One region of the Streptomyces sp. NPDC022552 genome, then DNA from elsewhere that is predicted to be linked to it. Evidence: riboswitches for the same ligand, from Rfam matches in the RefSeq annotation. Region 1 holds a riboswitch; the other holds the start of a gene.
What was found. A riboswitch is a leader RNA that binds a small molecule or an ion and turns the genes downstream of it on or off. The one in region 1 is predicted to bind S-adenosylmethionine.
Positions count from the first base shown of each region.

Region 2: linked by a shared signal. The riboswitch ahead of thrC (threonine synthase) and the one ahead of ACZ3OF_RS07690 (aminotransferase class V-fold PLP-dependent enzyme) in region 1 are both predicted to bind S-adenosylmethionine.

Region 1 covers NZ_JBVHGJ010000002.1:613,664-617,061, reverse strand. The annotation lists gene ACZ3OF_RS07690 (aminotransferase class V-fold PLP-dependent enzyme) at 18-1,433, opposite strand; SAM riboswitch class IV at 1,623-1,739, opposite strand; gene trpD (anthranilate phosphoribosyltransferase) at 1,817-2,881, opposite strand; gene qcrB (cytochrome bc1 complex cytochrome b subunit) at 3,002-3,398, opposite strand, start outside.
Region 2 covers NZ_JBVHGJ010000022.1:50,449-53,846, reverse strand. The annotation lists gene ACZ3OF_RS34885 (glucosyl-3-phosphoglycerate synthase) at 45-986, opposite strand; SAM riboswitch class I at 1,120-1,273, shown strand; gene thrC (threonine synthase) at 1,291-2,583, shown strand; gene ACZ3OF_RS34875 (MoaD/ThiS family protein) at 2,701-2,979, shown strand; gene ACZ3OF_RS34870 (cold-shock protein) at 3,393-3,398, shown strand, end outside.

The DNA of each region.
Region 1 (3,398 bases):
CCCGTACGAGTGGGTGCTCAGCCGCGGTCCGGGACGCAGCGGCCGTCCTCGGTGCGGTACTTCCACTGCGCGCCGTCCCGGACGAGCTCCTTCACGGCGCGTACGAAACGCTCCACGTGCTCGTCGGGCGTACCGGCGCCGAAGCTGACGCGGATGGCGTTGAGCGACTTCTCGCCCGGCGCGGCCTCGGGGGCCCCGCACTCGCCCTGGGTCTGCGGGTCGCTGCCGAGCAGGGTGCGGACCAGCGGGTGGGCGCAGAAGAGGCCGTCACGGACGCCGATGCCGTACTCGGCGGAGAGCGCGGCGGCGAAGTGTGAGCTGTTCCAGCCCTCCACGACGAACGAGATGACACCGACGCGCGGGGCGTCGTCGCCGAAGAGCGAGAGGACCCTGACCTCGGGCACCTCGGCGAAGCCCTCCCGGACGGTGGCGATCAGGTGCTGCTCACGGGCGACGAGGCCGTCGAACCCGGCCTCGGTGAGCGCCTTGCAGGCGGAGGCGATGGAGTAGACGCCGATGACGTTCGGCGAACCGGCCTCGTGGCGGGCGGCGGTGGTGTGCCATTCGACGTCCACTCCGCCGTCGCCGCGGCGGGCGACCTTCTTGGACGCGCCGCCGCCGGCGAGGTACGGCTCGGCGTCCTGGAGCCAGTCGGCGCGGCCGGCGAGGACGCCGGAGCCGAAGGGGGCGTACAGCTTGTGCCCGGAGAAGGCGACCCAGTCCACGTCCAACTCCCGTACGGAGACGGGGTGGTGGGGCGCGAGCTGGGCGGCGTCGAGGACGATCCGGGCGCCGTGGGCGTGTGCGGCGGCGGCCAGCTCCTTCACCGGCCACAGCTCGCCGGTGACGTTGGACGCGCCGGTGACGCAGACGAGCGCGGGGCCGTAAGGGTCGCGGTCGGCGAGGGCGCGCTCCAGGGTCTCGACGGCCTGGGCGGGCGTGCGCGGGGCGTTGAGGTACGTGACCCGGGCGTCCTTCCACGGCAGGAGCGAGGCGTGGTGCTCGGTCTCGAAGACGAAGACCTCGCAGCCGGCGGGGAGCGTGGCGGCGAGCAGGTTGAGCGAGTCGGTGGTGGAACGGGTGAAGACGACCTGGTCGCCGTGGCGACAGTCGAGGAACTCGGCGACGGTGACGCGGCTGCTCTCGAAGAGGTCGGTGGAGAGCTGCGAGAGGTACCCGGCGCCCCGGTGGACGCTGCCGTAGTACGGAGCGTACGCGGCGACGTCGTCCCAGACCCGCTGGAGGGCCGGCGCGCTGGCGGCGTAGTCGAGCGCGGCGTAGGTGACCTCGCCCCCGGTCACGAGCGGAACGGTGACGTCCCGCCCGAGGACGGGGAGCGGGGCGGCGCAGCAGGGATCGCCGGCCTCGGAGCCGGTGGCGACTGTGGAGGCGGCGACGGTCGTGGTGGCGGCGGCGTTCGGGTACGCGGACATGGCGGTATCTCCTGGGCAGGAATGGCAGCGAAGGGCCCGCGGGGCAGCGCGAAGAAGGGTGCCTCACACGGGTGTTGCCTCGACACACGGTGTTCGTGCGGAGGGTGGGGAAACGGGGCCGAAGGCCCTAGCGCATTCGCTTGCTCACGAGACTGCTCCCTTGAGGACCAGGACCCCAGGGTGTGCAGGGGTCCGCGCTTGCCGCGGACCTTGCTGTCCACGGCCTGGTCTTCACCCGGGGCACCCCGCCACGGACGGAGGGTTGCCGGACAGCCAGCCGGGGCTTCATGGCTGTCACTCATGACCTGGCACTGAACGTATGCCACGTGATCGCCGGCGCGCAACCCCGTTCCGGATGGCGGAACGGGGTGCGCGCGGCGCCGCTACTTGTTGCTGGCCGCGACCCAGCGCTCCAGCGCCTGCCGCGCCGCGCCCGAGTCGATCGACTCGGCCGCCTTCGCGATTCCCTCGCGCAGCTGCTCCACCAGGGTGCCCGCGCCCGGCTCCAGAGCCGTCAGCGCCGCCGCCGAGTTCAGCAGCACCGCGTCCCGTACCGGACCGGTCTCGCCCGCCAGCAGCCGGCGCGCGACATCCGCGTTGTACGAGGCGTCGGCGCCGCGGAGCGCCTCCACGGGTACGAGCTCGATGCCGACGTCCCGCGGGTCGAAGGCCTCCTCGCGCACCGCACCGTCCCGTACGACCCACACCCGTGAGGTGGCCGTGGTCGTCAGCTCGTCCAGGCCGTCGTCGCCGCGGAAGACCAGCGCCGAGGAGCCGCGCTCGGCGAGCACTCCGGCCATGATCGGGGCCATCCGGGCGTCGGCCACACCGGTCGCCTGCGCCTTGACGCGAGCGGGGTTGGTGAGCGGACCGAGGAAGTTGAAGGTGGTGCGGATGCCGAGTTCCTTGCGGGCCGCGGCCACATGGCGCAGCGCCGGGTGGAACTTCACCGCGAAGCAGAAGGTGATCCCGGCCTCCTCCGCGACCTCGACGACCCGCTGCGGGGTGAGCTGCAGATTGACGCCGAGCTTCTCCAGGACGTCGGAGGCGCCGCTCGCGCTGGAGGCGGCTCGGTTGCCGTGCTTGACGACCTTCGCGCCGGTACCGGCCACGACGATCGCCGACATCGTGGAGATGTTGACCGTCTTGGCGCCGTCGCCTCCGGTGCCGACGATGTCCACGGAGGGGCCGGGGACCTCGATCACGTTGGCGTGCTCGTACATCGTCCGCACGAGGCCGGAGATCTCCTCGACGGTCTCGCCCTTGGCGCGCAGGGCCACGGCGAAGCCGGCGATCTGGGCGTCGGTGGCCTCACCACGGAGGATGCGGTCCATCGCCCAGGCGGTGTCCTCGGCGCTCTGGTCGCGACCGGTCAGCAGTCCGTCCAGGACGGTGGGCCAGGAGCGGCCCGCCGACATAGGTCCTCCAGCGGGGGTCGCAGCGCTCATGGCAGCTCCTGGTCAGTGCGTGACGGTGACGACTCCACCCTATCGAGCAACGGGGACGGCAAAGAGCCCCGTCCATCGAATGGACGGGGCTCCCGCTGTGGCGACCTCTAGGTCAGGTGATCAGTGGTGGCCGTGGCCGCTGGTGATCTCCTTGTACTCCTCGGCGGTCGGTTTGGCGATCTGGCTGTCCTCGCCGTAGTAGCTCTTGCTGAGCCTGACGCGGAGCTTCTCCATACGGCCGACCTTGCGCTCGACGCCGTTCTCGTCGACCAGCGGGCCGATCTCGGCCGGCTGGTTCTGCTCGTGCGCCGTGAGCCTGTGCAGCTCGCCCTGGCTGAGCGGCTGGTGGACCTCGACGAACTCACCGTGCGGCAGGCGCTTGATGATGCCGGACTCGCGTCCGTGCAGCACCTTGTCCTTGTCGCGGCGCTGCAGGCCGAGACAGATCCGCTTGGTGACGACGAACGCGATGACCGGTCCGAGGAAGAAGAAGATCCGGACGAACCAGGTGATCGAG
Region 2 (3,398 bases), on a different contig from region 1:
CGGCATAAAACCGAAATGTATGCAAAAAGCATCATCATTCGGGGTTACGCCACGCGGCGGTGCGTGTACTCCGTGATGTCGATCATCGGCGGCCGTTCCTCGGTGTCCACGGCGTACGTCCGCGGGGTGAAACCGGTGTCGTCCCGCTCGAACTGCGTCAGCCGGGGCCGCACGAGATGCCCGCGGGAGAGGCGCAGCTGCGCCGTCCGGTAGATCGCCGCCGCCATCCGTCCGAGCGCCCGGCCGTCCTGGTGCCGGTGCTTGCGGACCCCGACGTCGACCTGGGCCAGGGCGTCCAGACCCACCGTGTGGAGCGCGTCCACGAGCAGGCCCAGCTCCACTCCGTAACCGACGGGGAACGGCAGCCGTTCGAGCAGCGAGCGTCGCGCCGCGTACTCGCCGCCGAGCGGCTGCACGAAGCCGGCCAGCTGCGGCCAGTGCAGATTGAGCAGCGGCCGTGCCACCAGCTCGGTCACCCGGCCGCCCTGACCTGGAGCGTCGCCCAGCGGACGGTCGTACATCGCCTTCACGAAGTCGACGTCGGGGTCGGTGAGCAGCGGGCCGACGATCCCGGTGACGAAGTCGGCGGAGAAGTCCCGCAGGTCCGCGTCGACGAAACAGACGATGTCGCCGCGCGTCACCATCAGTGACCGCCACAGCACCTCGCCCTTGCCGGGCACGGCCGGTATCCGGGGGAGGATCGCGTCGCGCGCCACGACACGCGCCCCGGCCGCCGCCGCGACCTCCGCCGTACGGTCGGTGGAACCGGAGTCGATCACCACGAGCTCGTCCACGAGCGGGACGGCCTCGGTCATCAGCTCCCGGCGGATCACGGAGACGATGTCGCCGACCGTCGCCTCCTCGTCGAGCGCGGGCAGGACGACGCTGACCGTCGTCCCGTGCTTCGCCGCCAGGATGCGGTCGAGCGAACGGTCCGCCACGGACCAGGACCGCCGGCCCAGCCAGCGCTCCACTTCCTCCAGCACGTGATCTCCATCTCGCGGTTCGGACGGCAGGTTCAACCCTCCGGGCCTTCGGTTACAGTCTTGAACAACGCGGATGCCCGATGCATGTCGGGGTCCCACCCGCGTCTCACAACCGCTTCACACAATCGAATACCGCTCATCCAGAGGGGCAGAGGGAAACGGCCCGTTGAAGCCCCGGCAACCCTCCAGTCGGTCTCGTCCGCGTACACAACGCGCCAGCGAGGCTCCCGGCTAGGGAAGGTGCCAAATCCGTCTCATGACGACATTCGTCATGGGAAAGATGAGGAGAAAGGGCCTCGCCTCCATGGCTGTACAGACTGTTTCCACCGAAACCTCCCGGACCGTCGATCTCGGTCCCGCTTCCGGCCTTTCGTGCCGGGAATGCGGTGAAGTCTTCCCGCTCGGCCCGATCTTCGCCTGCGAGCTCTGTTTCGGCCCGCTCGAAGTCGCGTACGACCTCCCCACCGGTGACCCCGAGGCGCTGCGCAAGCAGATCGAGGCCGGCCCCGCCAACATCTGGCGCTACGCCCCGCTGCTGCCCGTCCCGGCGGACGTCGCCGAGAAGCCGAACCTGAACCCCGGCTGGACCAAGCTCGTCCAGGCCGACAACCTCGCCCGCGAGCTCGGTGTCGAGCCCGGCAAGCTCTTCGTCAAGGACGACTCCGGCAACCCGACGCACTCCTTCAAGGACCGTGTCGTCGCCCAGGCCCTGGAGGCCGCCCGCGCCTTCGGCTTCACCACCCTGTCCTGCTCCTCCACCGGCAACCTGGCCGGCGCCGTCGGCGCCGCCGCCGCCCGCGCCGGCTTCCGCTCCTGCGTGTTCATCCCGCACGACCTGGAGCAGGGCAAGGTCGTCATGGCCGCCGTCTACGGCGGTGAGCTCGTCGGCATCGAGGGCAACTACGACGACGTCAACCGCTTCTGCTCGGAGCTCATCGGCGACCCGCTGGGCGAGGGCTGGGGCTTCGTCAACGTCAACCTGCGGCCGTACTACGGCGAGGGCTCCAAGACGCTCGCGTACGAGATCTGCGAGCAGCTCGGCTGGGTGATCCCGGATCAGCTGGTCATCCCGATCGCCTCCGGCTCGCAGCTCACCAAGATCGACAAGGGCCTGCAGGAGCTCATCAAGCTGGGCCTGGTCGAGGACAAGCCGTACAAGATCTTCGGTGCGCAGGCCGAGGGCTGCTCGCCGGTGTCGGCGGCCTTCAAGGCCGGTCACGACGTCGTACGGCCCCAGAAGCCGAACACCATCGCCAAGTCGCTCGCCATCGGCAACCCGGCCGACGGCCCGTACGTCCTCGACATCGCGCGCCGCACGGGTGGCGCGGTGGAGGACGTCGACGACGAGCAGGTCGTCGAGGCGATCAAGATCCTGGCCCGCACGGAGGGCATCTTCGCCGAGACGGCGGGCGGTGTGACGGTCGGCGTGACGAAGAAGCTGGTCGAGGCCGGCCTCATCGACCCGGCCCTCACCACGGTCGTGCTCAACACGGGTGACGGCCTCAAGACGCTGGACGCGGTGGCCGATACCTCGCAGGCGACCGCGACGATCCGCCCGAGCCTGGACGCGTTCCGCGAAGCAGGCCTGGCGGGCTGACGCCCGCGACCGCCGGGGTGCGGGGGCGGCCGGTGCTCCGGCCGCTCCGGCCGCCGCCCCGCTCCCCGTCCCCGCCCGCCCCGCACCCGCCCCGTAGCCACCGAAGGTGATCAGCCCATGAGCGTGAAGGTCCGCATCCCCACCATCCTCCGCACCTACACCGGCGGCCAGGCCGAGGTCGCCGCCGAGGGCGCGACCCTGTCCGAGGTCATCGCCGACCTGGAGAAGAACCACACGGGCATCGCGGCCCGCGTCCTGGACGACCAGGGCAAGCTGCGCCGCTTCGTGAACGTGTACGTCAACGACGACGACGTCCGCTTCGAGCAGGGCCTGGAGACGGCGACGCCGGACGGCGCGGGCGTCTCGATCATCCCCGCGGTGGCCGGCGGTTGCTGAGCCTTCCGCCGCCCTGTTACCCGGCGTAACCGAATTGCCCCCTCCGCGAGAGAAGCGGAGGGGGCAATTCTGCATGGTTGAGCGCGGTAGAGTTGGGGAAGTCCCCCCGGCCTCCCCTCGCTGCTTGTGCCAGACGCATATGAGAATGCGTCCGCGCCCGACAAGAAGCAGCCAAAGTGTTCGAGTGTTGTGTACCTTCTGCGCACTTTGCCGGGCCCGACTTGCCCCGGAATTCAGTGAATTCTCCTGAATTCTCCTTTACGCCATGCCCAGAATTCTCGCCCGATTGACCTGTTGCAGAGGGCAGTTGGGCAGATACATTCAGCCGCGGTCGACGCGTTCCGGCGCAGGGTCTGACCCGGGTCCCGCGAAGTGCGGGTCCCGCGCAAGGGCCAGTAATAGGGGAGTTAGGCATGGCT